DNA from 3 places in the Micromonospora sp. B9E7 genome. Region 1 is predicted to be linked to each of the others. Evidence: riboswitches for the same ligand, from Rfam matches in the RefSeq annotation. Region 1 holds a riboswitch; each other region holds the start of a gene.
What was found. Region 1 has a riboswitch for cobalamin ahead of cobN (cobaltochelatase subunit CobN). Riboswitches for the same ligand answer to the same signal wherever they lie in the genome.
Positions count from the first base shown of each region.

Region 2: it holds a riboswitch for cobalamin, as region 1 does, so the genes downstream of both, bluB (5,6-dimethylbenzimidazole synthase) here and cobN (cobaltochelatase subunit CobN) in region 1, are expected to answer to the same signal.
Region 3: it holds a riboswitch for cobalamin, as region 1 does, so the genes downstream of both, ABGB10_RS02240 (acyl-CoA thioesterase) here and cobN (cobaltochelatase subunit CobN) in region 1, are expected to answer to the same signal.

Region 1 is NZ_JBDPLX010000029.1:14,730-21,042, reverse strand. It holds gene cobN (cobaltochelatase subunit CobN) at 1-1,599, opposite strand, end outside; cobalamin riboswitch at 1,882-2,011, opposite strand; gene ABGB10_RS30600 (MBL fold metallo-hydrolase) at 2,354-3,070, shown strand; gene ABGB10_RS30595 (hypothetical protein) at 3,082-3,417, opposite strand; gene ABGB10_RS30590 (RNA polymerase sigma factor) at 3,567-4,121, shown strand; gene ABGB10_RS30585 (hypothetical protein) at 4,114-4,824, shown strand; gene ABGB10_RS30580 (hypothetical protein) at 4,890-5,396, shown strand; gene ABGB10_RS30575 (hypothetical protein) at 5,423-6,088, shown strand.
Region 2 is NZ_JBDPLX010000016.1:136,196-142,508, reverse strand. It holds gene ABGB10_RS23795 (S1 family peptidase) at 1-1,076, shown strand, start outside; gene ABGB10_RS23790 (hypothetical protein) at 1,135-1,842, shown strand; gene ABGB10_RS23785 (hypothetical protein) at 1,969-2,490, opposite strand; gene ABGB10_RS23780 (amidohydrolase family protein) at 2,717-3,904, shown strand; gene bluB (5,6-dimethylbenzimidazole synthase) at 3,991-4,620, opposite strand; cobalamin riboswitch at 4,650-4,850, opposite strand; gene ABGB10_RS23770 (PHB depolymerase family esterase) at 4,944-6,212, opposite strand.
Region 3 is NZ_JBDPLX010000001.1:512,816-519,128, reverse strand. It holds gene ABGB10_RS02245 (copper resistance protein CopC) at 1-1,519, opposite strand, end outside; cobalamin riboswitch at 1,649-1,863, shown strand; gene ABGB10_RS02240 (acyl-CoA thioesterase) at 1,983-2,495, shown strand; gene ABGB10_RS02235 (zinc-dependent alcohol dehydrogenase family protein) at 2,666-3,652, shown strand; gene ABGB10_RS02230 (hypothetical protein) at 3,685-3,966, opposite strand; gene ABGB10_RS02225 (hypothetical protein) at 4,244-4,924, shown strand; gene ABGB10_RS02220 (signal peptidase II) at 5,034-5,546, shown strand; gene ABGB10_RS02215 (LUD domain-containing protein) at 5,535-6,137, opposite strand; gene ABGB10_RS02210 (LutB/LldF family L-lactate oxidation iron-sulfur protein) at 6,134-6,313, opposite strand, start outside.

The DNA of each region.
Region 1 (6,313 bases):
CGCGCAGTCGGCGGCGAGACCGAGGCCCTTTCCGGGCAGCCACTCCAGGGTGCCGTGCTTGCCCAGGTGCACCACGGCGTCCGCGCCGAAGCCGCCGTCGGCGGCCGACGCGGCCAACCAGCGGTACGCGGCCAGGTAGTGGTGACTCGGCGGCAGGTCCGGGTCGTGGTAGATGGCGATCGGGTTCTCCCCGAAGCCGCGTGGCGGTTGGATCAGCAGCACCACGTTGCCGAAGCGCAGCCCGGCGAGAACGATGTCGCCACCCTCGGTGTACAGCTCGCCGGGTGGCTCACCCCAGTGTTCCCGCATCCGCTCGCGCAGCTCGGCCGGGACCTGGTCGAACCACCGCCGGTACGTGTGCCCCGGTATCCGGGCCTCGGCGGCGGCCAACTGCTCCGGGGTGAGCCACTCCACGTCGTGGCCTCCGGCGGCGATCAGCGCATGGATCAACGCGTCCCCGTCGGTGGGCGGCGGCGCGTCGCCCAGGTCGTAGCCGTCCTCGGCCAGCGCGGCGAGCAGGCGGACCGCCGAGACCGGGGTGTCCAGCCCGACGGCGTTGCCGACCCGGGAGTGCTTGGTGGGGTACGAGCTGAGCACCACGGCGATCCGCTTGTCGGGGTTGGGCAGGTACCGCAGCCGGGCGTGGCGCACCGCGATCCCGGCGACCCGGGCGGCCCGCTCGGGATCGGCGGCGTAGACCGAGAGGCCGTCCGAGTCGATCTGCTTGAACGAGAACGGCACGGTGACGATCCGGCCGTCGAACTCGGGGATGGCCACCTGCATCGCGGCGTCCAACGGGGACAGCCCGGCGTCGCTGTCGGCCCACTGCGCACGGGTGCTGGTGAGGCAGAGCGCCTGGATGACCGGCACGTCCAGGGCGGCCAGGGCGCCGACGTCCCAGGCGTCCTCGTCGCCGCCTCCGGAGGCATCCGCGGCGACCGCGCCGCCGGCCGCGAGGACAGTGACCAGCAACGCGTCGCAGCGGGCGAAGAGCCCGAGCGGGCCGGCGCCCGTGGTGAGCCCGCGCAGCGAGCCGCAGAAGATCGGCAGCGGGTTGCCGCCGGCCTCGCGGACCGCGTCCGCGAGCACGTCGACGAATTCGGTGTTCCCGGCCAGCGCGTGCGCACGGTAGAAGACGATCCCCACGGTGGGCCGCTCCGGATTGGTCGGGTACTCACGGTGCACGCCGTACGCCGGGGTGGGTGCGGGTGGGGCGAACCCCTCGCCGGTGAGCAGCACCGTGTCGGAGAGGAACCGGGCCAGCTGCCCCAGGTTGTCCGGCCCGCCCTCGACCAGGTACGCCAGCGCCTGGGTGACGACCCCGGACGGCACTGTGGAGATGGCCATCAGTTCCGCGTCGGGCAGGGCCTCGCCGCCGAGCACGACCGTCGGCACGCCGGAGGTGAGCACCGCGGCGAGGCCGTCCGGCCAGGCCTGTCGACCGCCGAGCAGGCGTACGACGACGAGGTTCACGCCGTCGAGCAGGGCGGGTACCTCGTCGGCGGTGACCCGGGCGGGGTTGGCCAGCCGGTAGTCGGCACCGCTGGCGCGGGCGGCCAACAGGTCGGTGTCGGCGGTGGAGAGCAGCAGGATGCGCACGGCAGGCTCCGGGGAGTGACGCCCCGGCCACCACGAGGGTGACCGCGACGATGCGGGTGGGTGCGGCGTCAGCCGGTACGACGGCGGCGCGGACGGCTCGCGGGCGCGAGCGGCGGGGCCGGTCGGCGGCGGGCGGCGCTCAGCTCAGCGGGGCGTAGCCGGTCGCGGGCGCGGTGAAGCGCCCACCGCGCGAGTCATGACGATGTTCGTCGATGAATGAGACGCCGTGCGTCATCGGGTCCTCCTCGGGTGTCCACGCCCTGGGGTACGTCCCGACGGCCGAAGTATCCTGGCTTCCGGATCGATGCTCTCCCCCGGCCTTCCAACCGCAGACACACGGCCGTGACTCACGAGGGGGGATCGCTCCCCGGTGACAGTGGCGGGACCGCGTCGGAATCGCACCGACTTCCTTCACTGCCGTCAGGCCGCGAATGCTGCCACACCCCTCCGCTGCCGGTCAACGCCGGTCCGGCCCCGCCAGGCGGACGGCACTCATCGAGCTTCGGCGATCGGTGCGAGCGCGACCCCCGCACGGCGCAATGCCCCAGATCAATGCCCGCCGTCCTTTGCTCTGCTTACCTATGTGCACCGGTGACGCTGCGTGTCCGGTGCCTATAGGTAGGCAGAGCAAAGGACGGTCGAACGAACTCTGACCTGCGCCGATCACCCGGCAGGGCGGCGCCGGGCGGCACCGTCACCTAGGATCGGCGAACGCCACACCAGTGTCCGTGATCAATCTCGGAGGTCGATCACCTTGGCCGCCCCGCAGTTCCACCACCTGGCGGGCCGGGTCTGGCTCTGCCCGGGCGATCCCGACCCGGAGGCGGTCCAGGCCAGCGTCGCCGTCGTGGCCGACGAGCGCGGCAGTGTGATGATCGACGCCGGGCAGAGCCTCACGCACGCCCGCGAGATCCAGGCCGCGCTCGCCGCGGCCGGGCTGCCGCAGCCGCGCTGGCTCGTCTACACCCACCACCACTGGGACCACGTCTGGGGAGCCTGCGCCTGGCCCGGAATCGAGATCGTCGGACACGAGACGGCCGTGCCGCTGCTGCGCGCCGAGGCCACCCGACCGTGGAGCCACCGCTATCTGGACGAGCAGGTACGCGCCAACCCCCGCCTCCGCCCGAGCTTTCAGGCCCGCGCTCGCGCGATGGCGTCCTGGGAAGGCTTCGCCATCCTGCCGCCGACCCGGACCTTCGCCGACGTGGCCGAGCTGCCGGTCGGGGTTCGGCTACGCCACGTCGGCGGCGGGCACGCACCGGACTCGACCGTGGTGCTGGTGCCCGACTCGGGGGTCATGCTGCTGGGCGACTGCTTCTACCCGCCGCCGGCGCACCTGCGTCGGCCGGAGGACGGCCTCGACCTGGGCCTGGTCCGTCGACTTCTCGACGACGACTACCACTGGTACGTCTCCAGCCACGCCGAGCCGATGACGCTCGAGCAGGCCCGCTCGGCCGTCGAGGACGCCTGAGCAGGCGAGTCTCAGCGGGCGTGGCGTTCCGGGTGGGCCCGGCTCCAGGTCCGCATCCGCTCCGGGTAGCCGGTGCGCGCCGCCTCGTACAGCGGCACCGAGTGCTTGCGGGCGATGGCCCCCGCCGCGCGGGGTGTTCCGGTACGGCGACGGATCCATTCGCCGTCGTGCGCGATCGCCATCACCGTGGTGTCCGTCGCGGTGGTCTCCGGCTCCAGGTAGAACTCCACGCCCCGCCGGGTGGCCACGAACTCCTCCAGCGCCGCGAGGTCGTCCCGAGTCGCCTCCCGGTCCAGTTTCGTCGGGGTCGCCTCGGCACCCCGTGACCGGCGATTGAACCAGCTCATGCCCAGCCCCTCTCCTCGACACCTCTCCCAGTGCAGCACCGGATCCTGGCAATACGCTGCACGCCGGGTGGGAGCAACCTGACCCACGCCGGGTGGAACCCGCGACGGGTGGGCGGTGTCATGAGTGTGATCCGAACGGAGGCCACCCCCTGGACGACGACGCTCTCGTCACCCGCGCTCGGGCCGGTGACCTGGAGGCGTACGACCTCCTGGTCGCCCGGCACACCGCGTCCGCGTACCGGACGGCGGTGCTGCTCGGCGCGGGATCGGACTCCGAGGACGTCACGCAGGAGGCGTTCGTGAAGGCGTACCGGAAGCTGTCCCGTTACCGGGGCGAGTCGTCCTTCCGATCGTGGCTGCTCGCGATCGTCGCCAACGAGACCCGCAACCTGCACCGGTCCCGGGGCCGGCGGGACGGGCTCGTCCTACGGGCGGCAGCGGCGGACCCGACGTCCGACGTCGCCGAGGACGAGGCAATCGGCGCGGTCCTCGCCGGGGAGCGCCGGGAAGCGCTGGTGCGGGCCCTGCGGCAACTGCCGGTACGGGACCGCGAGGTGATCGTCTGTCGGTACTTCCTCGATCTCACCGAGGAGGAGACGGTGGCGGCACTGGGTTGGCCCCGGGGCACGGTGAAGTCGCGCACGTCCCGGGCGCTGGCGAAGCTTCGCGGCCTGCTCGACCGTGAGGAGGTCCGGCATGGGTGACCTCGAACGGGAACTGCGCGAGCTGTCCACCTGGCTGGAAACACCCGAGCCACCCGACGTGACCGCCCGTGTCCGCGTACGACTCGGCAGGCCCGTGCGCCGGTGGCGCCCGCTCGCCGTAGCGGCGCTGGTCGCCCTCCTGGTCGCGCTGTTGCCGCCGACCCGGGCCGCCGTCGCGGACGCCGTTGCCGGGTTGCTGCGCTTCGCCGGGGTCAGCATCGCCACCTCGCCCGCCCCGACGACGCCCGGCGGCACCGCGTCGCCGCTGCCCGGGCAGCGGGCCGTCGCCCTGGACGAGGCCCAACGGGCGGTGCGGTTTCCGATCCGCCTGCCGGCGAGGCTGGGCCCGCCCGAGCAGGTGCTGGTCGCCGACCCGGACGCCACGGGCCGGTACCGGGTGGCGACGCTGCTCTACGACGGGGGTGCGTTGCGGGTCGACGCGTTCGACGGTCGCCTCGACCTGGCCTTCCACAAGGAGGTCACCCCACCGGGAGCGACCTGGGTCCAGGTCAACGGCGACTTCGCCGTCTGGGTCGACGGCCCACACGTGCTCTCCTACGTGGACCGGGCTGGCGGGATCCGCAGGGAGACCGCCCGGCTGACCGGCTCGACCCTGATCTGGCAGGACGACGACGTGAGCTACCGGCTCGAAGGCTCCCTCAGTAGGGCCGAGGCGATCGACATCGCCAGGTCGCTGCGTTAGGGAACCTGACAGGGCAGGCCGGTGTCCTGAAGGTGCGACGAGTCGACGCGCGATGGAGGGGCGAGATGAGTTCACGGGGCAGGTCGATGCTGGCAACGTCGGTGGTCCTGTTGGCGGGGTGCACGACCACGACCAGCGGCGCGGCGCCGACGGTGGGTGCGGCCACCACGGCGAGCACCCCGGCCGCCTGCGCGACGCGGGTCGAGACGGGGTCCCTGCCCGACTGGGCGGACGCCGGTTTCAGCGGCGACGCGCGGGTCCCACACGTCTTCGGGGCGAAGGGTGACATCGTGGCGGTGCTGTTCGCCCATCCCCTGCGCCAGGTTCGCAAGGACGGGTCGAACAACAAGATCCTCTGGGTGGCCCGCGCCGCCACGACCTCGCCCGACCCGACCGCAGCGGCAACCCTGGTGATCACCGCGACGCTCGCCGGCACCGACACCCGGGTGATCCGGGAGGTCGCCGGCGGCCCCGGGCCGTCGATCATCGACCTGCCACAGGCCGGTTGCTGGCGACTCGACCTGGCCTGGTCCGGGCACACCGACACGATGGACCTGGTCTACGCGCCCTGAGCCGACGGGCGCCTAGGCTGCCGGGCGTGCCGAACGACGTACGGGTGGCGGCGGCCCGCAACAACGCCGAGTGGTGCGACATCGTCTGCGGCAGCCACGGGCTGACCGGCCGTACCGACGCCGACGCCTGGTCGGTCCCCCACCGTTCGCCACCCTGGTACCCGGACGCGGTCACCCTGCGGCCGGGCGTCGACGCCGAGGCCCTGCTGGGCCGGATCGACGCGGGGCCCGGCGCGTCGGTGAAGGACAGCTTCGCCGACCTCGACCTGTCCGGGTACGGCTTCCGGGTGCTCTTCGACGCTCAGTGGATCCACCGGCCACCGTTGGCGCCACCTGTCGACACACCGCTGGCCCCGGTCACCACACCCGACGAGTTGGCGGCCTGGGCCGCCGCTCACGGCGCTGGGGACGTGTTCCGCCCCGCGCTCCTGACCGACCCACGGGTACGGGTGCTCGCCCGCCACGACCGGGGTGTGATCACCGGCGGCGCGGTGCTCAGCAGCGACGGAGGCACCTACGGCGTCTCCAACCTGTTCACCCACACCGACGACCCCCGGGACATCTGGCGCGCGGTCTGTGCCACCGCGCCCGGCACACCGCTGGTCGGCTACGAAACCACCCCGGACCTCGCCCCGGCCCTGGAAACCGGCTTCGCCCCCATCGGTCCCCTTCAGGTCTGGCTCCGCGACTAGACGAGTAGCTCCTGAACCGCTGGCTCGGGCTGTGGGCGCAGCCGATGGTGACCGTCGGTCACCTCCGTGGGGGGCGGATGCGGTGGCGAGCGCCCTTCGCCGCGCCCTCGACGCCCTGGGTCCGCGTCCGGACAGCTATGCTGGGCGGCATCGGCACCGATCCGGCCATCACCGGGGAGCTTCCGGAAGAACGGGCCCATCAACGGCCCCAGTAGAACCGGACGT
Region 2 (6,313 bases), on a different contig from region 1:
CCTTGGGTGAGTTCACCGGTGACAGCTACGACGATCTGCTCACGGTGCAGTCCTCGTCGGGCAAGCTGGTCCTCTACGCGGGCAACGCCGCTGGCACCACCTTCGACCCAAGCGTCGACACCGGCACCGGCACCACCTGGAACAGCACCTCCTACCTTGCCGCAGGGCAGCTCGACGGTACGGGCCCCGAAGACCTACTCGCAGTCGACAGCGCAACGGGCCAGACCTGGATCCACCCCCGGACCGATCACAGCACCTGGGCAAACCGAGTCCAGCCGGCCGGAAAGGTGTGGGCACCCCAGCCCTACGAACTGAACCAACTGGTCACTGGCGAATTCACCCGGGACACCTACACCGACATCATTGGCGTCGACGCGGCCGGAGTCCCGTGGCTGCACCCTGGAACCTCCAGCGACACGTTCGGCCCGCCCATCCAGGTCGGTACCGGCTGGGGCAGCTATCGGGAGTTCGTCGTCGGTCGTCTGAACCGGGATGCCTATGACGATCTCGCGTTGATCGACAGTGGCGGGGTGTTGTGGCTGTATCCCGGCACTGCCGCCGGCGGGGCGTTCGGTGCGCGGGTTCAGATTGGTGCCGGCTGGACGAGTGATCTTCGTGACCTGGCCGTAGGTAAGGTGAATCGGGATGCCTACGACGATCTGCTCACCGTCAAGAGCTCCACTCAGCAGCTTCTGATGTACGCGGGCAATGCCGCTGGTGGTTCGTTCAACGCTGGTGTGCAGGTCGGTGCGGCGTGGGGGTGCTGCAAGCAGCTCACCTTGGGTGAGTTCACCGGTGACAGCTACGACGATCTGCTCACGGTGCAGTCCTCGTCGGGCAAGCTGGTCCTCTACGCGGGCAACGCCGCTGGCACCACCTTCGACCCAAGCGTCGACACCGGCACTGGAACAGACTGGGCCAACCGGACCGAACTCACCGCCCTCAGTTTCGGCCAACACCCCGGGGATGGCCTGATCAGCAGGGATTCGGCAGGAGCATTCGTGCTCCACGAGTCCCGGACCTCCGGGGGCGTCGACTGGCCGGACCCGACCAGGTTCGGGCCTCGCGACTATTAGTAGAAACCGGTGTCACGCCGGCAAGGATGTGCGCTGAGGATCCCCAGCTCGTATAGAGGTGGGGACCCTCAGCGCGGTTCCAAAGGAGCTAAGCCATGCGGTCGTCGCTGATGCTGTCATCCCCAGCGACAACGGACTCTTCCTGGTCCGGGACGTCGATGCCGACAACTTCGAAGCTCGGTTGGCGGCCTTTCAGGCATTCCCCATTCCCGGCACCCGCCGCAGTACCTCATCCGGCTCTGGCCCGAAGCGGCATGATCACGTGGTGATTTTGTGGCCTACGTGGGGCGATTGGTTGGGGACCCTGCCGCCGGATGTCCGCGATGCTGCTGTGTCGCTCGCGGAGAGGTTCAAGGAGCTTGGAGCCCAAGACCCGGAGGAGTGGGCCAGGTCGGAGCTCAGCGAGAACATTCCGCAGCTGGCTCGGTTCATGGTTCTGCGCGCCCTGTGGCGGCAGGCGATATCTCCGTGGATGGATACCAGTGCTCTGTGCGACGTGGCCGCCGCGCAGCGGTTGATTGAGGCAGGCGCGGATCCCCACGATGTGCTGCTGGTCGCGCGAGCCGGAGCGTACGAGGCGGTCGCCGCCGCAGTGCACATCCTCGACGAGGGCGGGGACCCGGAGGCGCGAGAGAGCGACCCCGGCTGGCACCTGGTCGAGACGGACGCGGAGTGCAACCCGACGGGCCGCGAGATCGGAGGGCTTCATGAGTCTCTGCTGGCGACGGACCCGGCCGGCAAAGAGGGTGCCGATCTGTGGGAGTAACACGTCCCGGCGTCCGGGATCGGCGCTGCCGTTAGGTTCAAACTGCGGCGGCAGCACGACCTTCATGGACGGTCTTGACAGGTCAACACCGATGGAACTGCAGCCGACGGTGCGTCACGTGGACGACTAAGCCGCTGTGGCTCGGGCACCGGCGGTGTGCTGGTGCGTTGCGGTGTGCCGGATGACCTGGATACCGGCGGTCGTGGTGGTCACGAGTGCCACGGACGCGGCCACCAGCAGCACGGTGGTTACGGCCAGGACGGTGCGCATGTACTCGCCCCCGTTCGCGCTGGCGGACAGGTACTGCACGGCTGCGATCAGGTTGAGGGGTACGGCGACGATCGCGCTCATCCGCCACCGCGCCGCTGGCGCTGTGGGTGCGACAGGTGGTCGGGTGCTCCGGGCCCGGATGGCCCAGTTGGCGACGCTGGCCCAGGCGGTAAGCAGCGTGAGAAGCAGCAGACAGAACGTCGCCGCGGACAGGTCACGAAGCGGCACGATGGTGTCGAGCATGTCCACCGTGCCGGACCCGTCGTGGGTCACTACGCCGATCCGGTGCTCGTACGCTGCGAGGGCGACGATGGTGTGGAAGACGTCAACGACCGTGACGGCGACCAGGGCGGTCACGGCGGTTCGGGCACCGGGCATCTACCGACGGTAGCTGAAGGGGAAACATCGCTTGAGCGCTGATTCCCCGTTCGCGCAGGGCATCCCGCCGGCTGACCCGCCAGAGGGAGGGGGGATCACCCTGGCGAGGGAGGCCGTACACCCGGTGGCCCTGCGATGGTCAGGTCATGACCGATGGTCGCCGGAGACCGAGGACGCCGCGGCGTCGGTGCTGACTGTGGCCGCGCAGGCCAGGGCTGGGGTGACGATGACCAAGCATGCTGTCCGGGCGGAACGGATGTTCGACGGCGAGCGGCTCGTGGATGGCGGGGTGCTGGTCCTGCTCGACGAAGGGCGCATCGCTGATGTGCGCCGGGGTCGGGCCGAGGCGCCGGAGGGTTGGCCGGTGCGCGAGGAGCCGGGCGGCACGCTGCTGCCCGGTCTGGTCGACGCGCACGTGCACCTGTGCGCCGATGCCGGGCCCGACGCGCTCGGCCGGCTCGCCGAGCGCGCCGAGACGGACCTCGACGCGGTCGTCGAGGCGTCACTGCGCGCGCATCTGGCGGCCGGGGTCACGACGGTACGGGACCTGGGCGACCGACGCGGCGCGGTGCTCCGATGGCGGGTTCGGGGGGTGCGTGACTACCTGCCGACGGTGCTGGGGTCGGGTGCGCCGGTCACCAGCATCGGTGGGCACTGCTGGTCGTTGGGGGGCGAGGCGAGCGGTGTCGACGGCGTGCGGGAGGCCGTACGGCTGCGGGTGGCGGCCGGGGCCGACCTGGTGAAGATCATGGCCAGCGGCGGGGTGTTCACCCCCGGCACGGACACCACCGCGCCGCAGTTCACCGACGATGAGCTGACCGCCGCCCTGAACGAGGCGCGCGACCTGGGCCTGCCGGTGACCGCGCACGCGCACGCGCTGAGCGCGGTCGAGCAGGCGCTGCGCGTCGGTGTGGACGGCATCGAGCACTGCACGTGCGTGACCGCGACCGGGGCCCGCGTCCCCGACGAACTCGCGGACCGCCTGGCCGCGTCCGGAATGGCGGTCTGCGCCACGCTCGGCACCGATCCGGCGGTGGTCACGCCACCAGAGGTGGTGGCGATGGCGGCGCGGGCCGGGCTCAGCGAGGCCGCGCTGGGTGAGGGCGCTGCCACCCTGCACCGTGCAGGGGTACGTCTGGTGGCCGGTTCGGACGCGGGCCTCGGCCCTGCGAAGCCGCACGGGATCCTGCCGGAGACACTCGTCGAGTACGTGGCCTACGGCATTCCCGCCACCGCCGCCCTCACTGCGGCCACCTCGATCGGCGCCGAGGTGTGTGGCCTGGGACGACGCAAGGGCCGCGTCCGCCTCGGGTACGAGGCCGACCTGCTGATCGTCGACGGCGATCCGACGAGCGACATCAGGGTGCTGCGCCGCCCGCTCGCCGTGTACCGCGCCGGTGACCTGGTGAGCTGATCGTGTTGGTCTCGGGCGGCACGGTGACACGTGGGTGGACTGGCGCGGCCCTGCCCCGCCAGTCACCCGGTCACTCGGTCACTCGGTCACGCGGTCGTCCAACGATCGTGGTGGATCACCGACGACACCGGGCGTCGCTGGCGCCAGCCGTGCCGCTCCAGGTCCGGCGTCTGCTCCAGATGGGTGACCGGGCCGAGGCAGAGCCACGCCACTGGGCGGACGGTGGCCGGGATGCCGAGCAGGTCGCGCAGGAACGGCTCCCGGTAGAACGAGACCCAACCGACTCCGAGCTGCTCGGTGGTCGCGGCCAGCCACAGGTTCTGGATCGCCAGACAGACCGAGTAGAGGCCGGCGTCGGCGATCGCGTGACGACCGAGCACGGCCGGTCCACCCCGCTCCGGGTCGTAGGTGACCACGACCGACAAGGTGGACTCGCGTACGCCATCGATCTTGATTTGGGCGAAGCGTTCCGCCGCGTCACGGTCGAGTGTGGCCGCGAAGGTGTCCCGTTCCCGCTCCACGTGTCGGTGGAACTGCCGTCGCAGATCGGGGTCGCGGACCAGGATGAAGTCCCAGGGCTGGGTGAGACCGACGCTCGGCGCGGCGTGTGCCGCCGTGAGGATCCGGTGCAACGTCTCGTCGGGGATCGGCGCCCCGGTGAACTGGGCGCGTACGTCCCGGCGGCGGTGGATGGTCTCGTAGAGTCCGGTGTTCACGGCAGGCTCCCGCTGCGCTCGTGCCCCTGGCAGGGCCGATGATGCGAGGCCGGTCTTCGGACTCCCGGATCTACGCTGGTCACCCGCCTTCCCAGCCGATCAGGGCCAGTGGCTGCGTCTGGTACGCGTGGGTGGCAGCTCCCCGGTCACCGCGGCGGGCCCGTGCCGGATTCACACCGGCTTCCCGATTCTCCCCACTCGCGCGGGGCACCTCGCAAGGTTTGTGCCACCGCGCACGATAGCCGAGAGGTCGCTGGTTCGATACCAGCGATTCTTCGGCCGGTGCCGATGGTGCGGCCCGATCCTTCGACCCGGACGGCGGATCACCGACGGCGGCGGGCCATCCACTGCCAGATGTGGGTGCCGTTGCGGCTCGGGTCGTTGCGGGCCACGTAGATCCAGGACCAGTGACCGGGGAACTGGTAGCCGTCCCGGACGACGTGGTCGTACAGGGTGATCAGTGATCCCGGGATGAGGTCGTGGGCGTGGATCGTGTTGGTCTCGGGTGGCACCGTGTCGTCGTCGCGCGAGGTGACCAGCCAGGTCGGGGTGCGGATCGCCGCCAGTTCCGCGTCGGTGATCAGCGGCGGGCCGTCCCCGCCGAGCGGCTCGACGACGCCGCAGATCGGCACCGACGCGGCGAACAGGTCGGGATAGGCAACCGTCATCTCCAGGGACATGTAGCCGCCGTTGCTGCAACCGGCCACGTAGATCCGGTCGGGATCGACACGCTTGCGGCGTACGAGGTCCTGGACGATCTCGCGGATCAGCGGGGCGAACCGGGGACCGTCCTCCATCCAGTACGAGGTGCTCTGCGGAGCGACGACGTACGCGCCGGAGAAGATCCGTTGAGCCTCCGGGGTGGCGAAGCCGAGCGCGCCGCGGTTGGCGCGCAGCGTGGTCTCGTTGTCGTAGTAGTCGTCGGGCAGTGAGGCACCCTCGCCGCCGCCGTGCAGCCACAGGATCAGCGGCAGCCGACCGTGGCGGGGCGACCGCTCCGGTGAGTACAACCGGTACTTCAGGCCCGAGCCCGAGACGTGATGGCTGAAGGCGTCCACCTCGGGGTTCGACAGCCGCCCCTGCACGAAGCGCGTGATGGTGACCGGCGAGCCGTGGCGCCGGACGAGCGGGGTGTTCTGCCTGATGGTGTAGTCGAGGTCCAGCCGGACGTTGCGGCCCCTGCTCACGATGTAGCCGAGGGTGCCACCGCCGGGTTGACCTTCGGCGTGGCTCAGCTCCAGCACGATGTTTCCGTGTCGGTCGAGCCTTGCCGCGGTCACCGTGCGGTCCAGGTCGTACTCGCTGAAGATCAGATCGCCGGGTGCGATCGGGATCGGGCTGGTGGCCTTGGCATGCACGCTGAACGTGCCGGGGGTCAGCTCGGCGGGGTCGATCGGCCCGAGCCGGCCGGTGTCGAGGGTGACCGAGGTGACCTGCTCACCACCGTCGAGCGTCTTCGCGTCGAGGGTGAAGCTCACGCTGGTGGGGTGGTGGTGGCCGCCGGCGTGGGCGGCGGGGCCGGGCAGCGCCAGGCCGATGGCGGCACCGGCGCCTCCGGCCAGGACGGTGCGGCGAGTGACAGACGTGGACATGCGGGCCCCCGTACCTTGCGATGTAGACGCTCATCGATGAAACCTCAACCTAATGCCGTGGAGATCCGCTGGCAACCTGGGCCTTCGCCGGGTTTGCGGCA
Region 3 (6,313 bases), on a different contig from region 1:
GCTTGTCGTGTACGACCGCGAAGCGGGTCGCCGGCTGCCGGTCGGTCCCGACGATCCGGAAGCGGTAGTCGGCGCGTACCCCGGCGGGTTGGGACCGCTCCAGCGGTTGCAGGGTGTACCCACCGGCGCTGACCGTCGTGCCGGTCGCCAGCGTCTCGCCCGCCGCGCCGTCACCGCGATGCGTGTGCGGCCCGGTGCCCGCCGGGTGTTGGTGCCCGTCGGTCGCGGACGCCGCCTGCCCCGAGTCGGGCGGACCGCCCGACGGCTGTCGGGCGGTGGTCGCCGGGCTCTGGTCGCCGGTGCCGATGCGGGCCAGCCCGAACCCGGCAAGCAGCGCGATCACCAGCCCGCCGACGAGCAGCGCCAGGTGGCCGTTGCTCAGCCGCGACCCGGGTGTCACGGCGGTGAGGTCCGTGTCGGGCCGTGCTCTGGGGTCGACAGTCGACTCGTCGTCAGCGGTGGCGGTGGCCTTCGCCTCCTGATCGGTAGGCGTCGGATCGGCCGCGACGCCCGCGCGGGCCGTGACGACCGCGGTGCCCGTGCGCGCCGCCGGCACGGTGACGGGTCGCCGCTTACCGCCCGTGGGCTGCGCACCGACGCCGCTCGCCACGCCGGCACTGCCCGCGGAGGTCTTGCCCGCAGCCGTCTTTCCCGCGACGGCCCTGCCCCCGCTGGTCTTGCCGGCGGCGGCCTTGTTCGTGGTACGGGCACCGCCGCCGCGTCGACCGGAGGTCGCCGGCGAGGTGCGGCCCCGGCCGGTGGGTTGGCCGGTGGACCCCGTCCGCCGACGCCAGACGACGAATCCGGCCACCGCCACGGCCGCCGCGACCGCCACCGCCCAGCCGACCCAGGCCGGTGCTCCGGAGCCGCCCTCGTCGGTCGACCCGGTCGGCGGGGCCGCCGCGGCCCCGGACGGCGGGGTCACCGGCTGCGCCGAGGTGGTCGGCACCGCCGACGCCTGCCCGGACGACCCGTGCTGCTCGCTGGCGGCCACCAACGCCGGGTCCGGCTGGGTCGTCGGTGGGCTCCACCCCTTGGGTGCCGCCGTCACCCGCCCGTTGTAGCGGAAGGTCAGCGTGCCCCGCACGGTGTCGCCGTCCGAGGCGACCGACAGGTAGCTCACCGAGTACTGGCCCTTGGCCGGCAGGTGGGTGACGGCCACCGCCGCAGGGAACCCGGTGGTGTACTCACGTGGCTCGAACTGCCCGTTGACCAGGAAGTACTCCCGTACCGGCTGGTCCAGCGGCTTCGGCTCCCCGTACGACCAGCCGTTGTCGACGCGGACGCCGCCCGGAGCGGTGACCGTGAAGAACGCGTTGGGCGCGGCCTTCTCGGTGAAGAAGAGCTGCACCGACGTCAACGGCTCGCTCACCGTGGCGCCACCCGCCGGCGTGGACATGGCGAGAGTCCCGTGAGCCGCGGCGGGTTGGGCGGACGCGAGGAGAGCGACCGCCGAGGCGAGGAGGAGCGCGAGGACGCCCGAGAGCACCCGCCCCGGAGTCTGAGGGAGACGACGCATCTGAATATCCTGACCGGAGTGAGGCTTTTTTCAAGAGCTGGCGATCTTTTTCCTCACATGGCAAAAGCCGACGATGCCGCGCCGCTGTCTCCGCACCGTGCCCCCGGTGCCGCGACTTCCCTGGCCAGCTATGCTGCGGGCGGCGCTGGTTCGCCCCGTCGTGACCGGCAGGGCGTCGTAAGAGGGAACCCGGTGGAAGTCCGGGACTGCCCCGCAGCGGTGAGTGGGAACGAACGCCGTCATCAGCACTGGGCCGTCGGCCTGGGAAGCGACGGCCGGTAGGAGACCGGCACGACCGGTCAGGCCCGCGAGTCCGAAGACCTGCCTGCGCTGCGCACACGACCGTGTGCGCCGCCGTCGGCCTCGCGGGTGGGCTCAGCGGGTGACGTGCCGTACGTCGGCGCGTCCTCGTCAGCGTGTCCGCGTTCCGGTGGTGTGGTTTCCCGAGGGACGGACTACCGCTGTGCACGACACCGCCACGATCGCCGGCCGCGCGCCGTCGGCGTCGCACCTGACCCTGTCGCAGATCATGGACCAGCACCACACCAACCTGATGGGTACGGTGCACGGCGGCCGGATCCTCAACCTCATCGACTCCGTCGCCGGTGTGGTCGCCGCCCGGCACTCCGACGGGCCGGCGGTGACCGCCGCGATCGACGAGACCGCCTTCCTGCGCGCGGTACGGGTCGGCGACGTCGTCCACGTCGACGCCCGGATCACCTGGGCCGGACGCAGCTCGATGGAGGTCGCGGTCAAGGTCACCGCCGACCGGTGGGACCGGGCGGTGCCGCCCACCGACGTGGCCACCGCCCACCTGGTCATGGTCGCCGTCGACGACGACGGCCAGCCTCGTACGGTGCCGCCGCTGCTACCGGAGACCGACGGGGACCGGCGTCGGTACCGGGAGGCGGAGATCCGCCGCGAACACCGGTTGGCCCTGCGGCGGGCGCTGCTCGACGGCGCCGAGGACGGCTGAGAGCCGCTCGGGCTGTCCGTCGCGACGTTCCCCGGGTGGCTCGCCGCGATCGTCGCTCGTCCGGCCGGGCGCGCCGGATGCGGACGCAGGACAACCCGGATGTCGCCCGGCCGGCAACCCAATTGGATAGCGTCCAGGTGATGTCTAGATCACGGAGGGTGTGAACCGTCATGCGCGCTGCGGTGCTGCGGGAGTTCGACAGTCCACTGATGGTGGAGGACGTCGATCAACCCGCTCCCGGGGCGGGGCAGGTGCTGGTGCGCGTCATCGCCAGCGGGGTCAATCCACTCGACACGAAGATCCAGGCAGGAAAGGCCGCGCACGCGCGCGTCCAGCCGCCCGCGGTGCTCGGACTGGACCTGGCCGGCGTCGTCGCCGCGGTCGGCGCGGAGGTGGCCGGGTTCGCGCCGGGAGACGAGGTGTACGGGCTGTGCGGGGGAGTGGGCGACCTGCAGGGGTCGCTGGCCGAGTACGCCGCCGTGGACGCCCGGTTGCTGGCCGGCAAGCCGAGCAGCCTCTCGATGCGAGAGGCCGCCGCACTGCCCCTGGCGGCGGTCACCTCGTGGGAAGGGCTGGTCGACCGCGCCGGGGTCCGCGCCGGGCAGAAGGTGCTGGTGCACGGCGGTGCCGGCGGTGTCGGACACGTGGGTGTGCAACTCGCCCAGGCAAGGGGCGCCGAGGCGTACGCCACGGGAGGCCCGGCGAGCGTACGGGTGATCGAGAGCCTGGGTGCCGTGCCGATCGACTACACCTCGACCAGCGTCGAGGAGTACGTCGAGAGGCACACCGGTGGCGAGGGGTTCGACATCGTCGTCGACAACGTCGGTGGCGCGACGCTCGACGCGTCGTTCGCGGCGGTACGCACCTATCACGGGCACGTCGTCAGCGCGCTGGGCTGGGGGTCGCACTCGCTCGCCCCGCTGTCGTTCCGTGGCGCGACCTACTCCGGCGTGTTCACTTTGCTGCCGATGCTCACCGGACGGGGCCGCGAACACCACGGCGACATCCTGCGCGAGATCGCGACGCTGGCCGATGCCGGTGCCCTGCGCCCGCGACTGGATCCACGCACGTTCACGCTCGACACGGTCATGGACGCCCACCGGCTGGTCGCCGACGGCACCGCCGAGGGCAAGGTCATCGTGGACGTCGCCGACTGAGCGGGGAACGGTCCGCTGCGTTGGCCGGGTCGTCAGGTCCGCGCCGGTGACCTGCTGTCCAGGTCGACGATCCGGTCCGCCCAACGGTCCAGCAGGGTCTGGTCGTGGCTGATGACCAGGACGCCGGCCCGTTGGGTCCGCTGGTAGTCGCGGATGGCGGAACCCGCGCCCGGCTTCCAGCCAGCCGCGTCGAGCAGCGCGCTCGCCGCCGTCGGCTCGGCGGTCGGCGCGCCGACAGTCGAGGGCTCGGCGAACTCGCCGCCGGCTGAACTGTCCGGGGTCGCCGGGGCCGAGCAGGCGACGAGGACGAGCATCCCGGGCTGCTGCGGTCGACGCCACGAGGCGCCGGAAGGTCGGACGGATACCAGTTGTCTGCGTCATGAACAGGGAGTCCTACGTCCGGCCCGTGGCACCGCCCGCGCATCCGCACCGGCCAACGGATTGATCAACGAACTGTTCATGTCGCTGTTTTGTCCCACACACCGGCCCGGACCTGCGCGTTTCCCGGCAGTCAGCAGGGTGGTCGCGAATCGTGTCAGCACAATCCTGGAGCTCTCCTTGTCCCTGCTTCGACGTCGACGACGAAGCGCGGTGACGGTGACTCCGCTGACGGTCGTCGCCGTCGCGGCGGCCGTCCTGGCGCTGCCGTCCCCGGCGGCGGCGCACCCGTTCGGTGACCCGCAGACCGTGTCCATCACGCTCGACGAGCAGCGGCCCGACGTCGTGCGGGTGCGCTGGCGGGTCGGCGGCCCCGACGACCTGACACTGCTCGGAGTCTCCCTCGGCCTGCTGCCGACCGACCGCGTCCTGCTCGACGGCGCGGTCGACTACCGGACGACCGATCCCGCCGTCATCGCGGCGTCCGAGCAGTTCCCCGCGTACCTGCTCAGGCAGATCACCGTGGCCGACGGGGCGCGGCCCTGCCTCGGCGCTGTCGCGCCGCTGAAGGCCCTGGCGAGGACCGGTGCGACCATCGACTACACCTGCCCGGGGCCGGTCGGCACGGTCACCGTCGCGGTGCGGATGCTCACCGACCTCAACCCCGCCTACCGGGCGATGGCGACCGGCCCCGGCGGGCAACGCGCGGTGTACGGCTCCGGCGAGGACTCTCACGACTGGACGCTCGCCGGTGCTGCGCCGGCCGTCGGCAGCACCAACCGTGGCCGCAGTGCCGCCGTCCAACTCGCCGCCGTCGTCGGGGGTGCGCTGCTGGTCGCGGTCGGGGCCCTGCTGGTGTCGCGCCGACTGCGCCGACGGCGAGTCGTGGCATGACCGCGACCACAGTCCTCTCCGCGTCCCTCTCGGACGCCGGGTCGTCCTCTCCGACAGGACGGCTCGCCGCCGGTGGTGACGGTCGCGCTCGACCGGCTAGGGTTCCGGGGTGTTTCGCGCCGTCGTGTTGATCGCTGCTGTGGTGCTCGCCTCGGATCAGGCCACGAAGTACTGGGCCGAGTCCGCACTGTCGGACGGGCAGGCCATCTCCCTCGTCGGTGACCTGCTGCAACTGCGGCTCGTCTACAACCCGGGCGCCGCCTTCTCGATCGGTGCCGCGTACACCTGGATCTTCGCGGTCTTCGCGGCGGCGGCCGTGGTCGCGGTGACGGTCGTGGCGCGGCGGGTCACGTCGCGTCCGTGGGCGGTGGCGCTGGGGCTGGTGCTCGGCGGTGCGACGACGCACCTGCTGGACCGCCTCTTCCGCGAGCCGGGGTTCGCGCGCGGGCACGTGGTGGACTTCATCGACTACGCCGGGTTCTTCGTCGGCAACGTCGCGGACATCGCGCTGGTGGTCGGCGTGGGCATCGTGATGCTGCTCAACCTGCGCGGCGTTCCGCTGCGGGAGACGACCGCACCGGGCGAGACCCGCGATGACGAGCAGGTGCCGTCAGGCTCCTGAACCGACCAGCACGACCTCCAGTCGGCGTGGACCGTGCACGCCCTCGACCCGGTTGAGTTCGATGTCGCTGGTAGCGGACGGGCCCGAGATCCAGGTCAGCGGCGCACGCGCGTCCAGCCGGGCCAACGCCTCCGGCAGCAGGCCGACCACCTGGTCGGCGCGGACGACGCAGATGTGCCGGTCAGGCACCAGGGTGAGCGCCCGCCGGCCCTGCGCCGGGCCGGCGTCGAGGACGATGGTGCCCGTGTCGGCGATCGCCACGGCGCAGCCGGTCAGGACCGCGTCCGTCGCGTCCAGCGCGGCCGGTGACAGCGGGGGAGCGTCGGGGCACACCTGTCCGGCGTAGCCGGCCAGCCAGTCGGCGGGGACGTCGGTGGGGACGGCGAGTCGGTCCACCTGAGCCAGCAGCCCCGGCAGGGCGTCGATGCCGTGGTGGACGACCGCCCGGTAGTCCTCCAACCGGTCGACGAGCACCGCGACCAGGTCGGAGCGGTCGTCGACGCGCCGGTACCGGCGGGGCACCGGCACCGGCGGCGGGTCGTCGGCCAGGGCCGTGCGGAGCCGCGCCAGGATCTCGTCACGTGCGGTCACTGCTGGTTCCACCATTCACGGAAGGTCTGCGCCGCGGGCAGCGGCACGTCCCGGGACCGGGTCCACGCCGAGGCGGGCCAGGGCAGTTTACGCAGCGTACGGGCACCGGTGCGCCGCTCGCGATACGCGCCGAGCGGTCCCGCGCCGGTCCGGGCCAGGCGCAGGGCGGCGGCCCA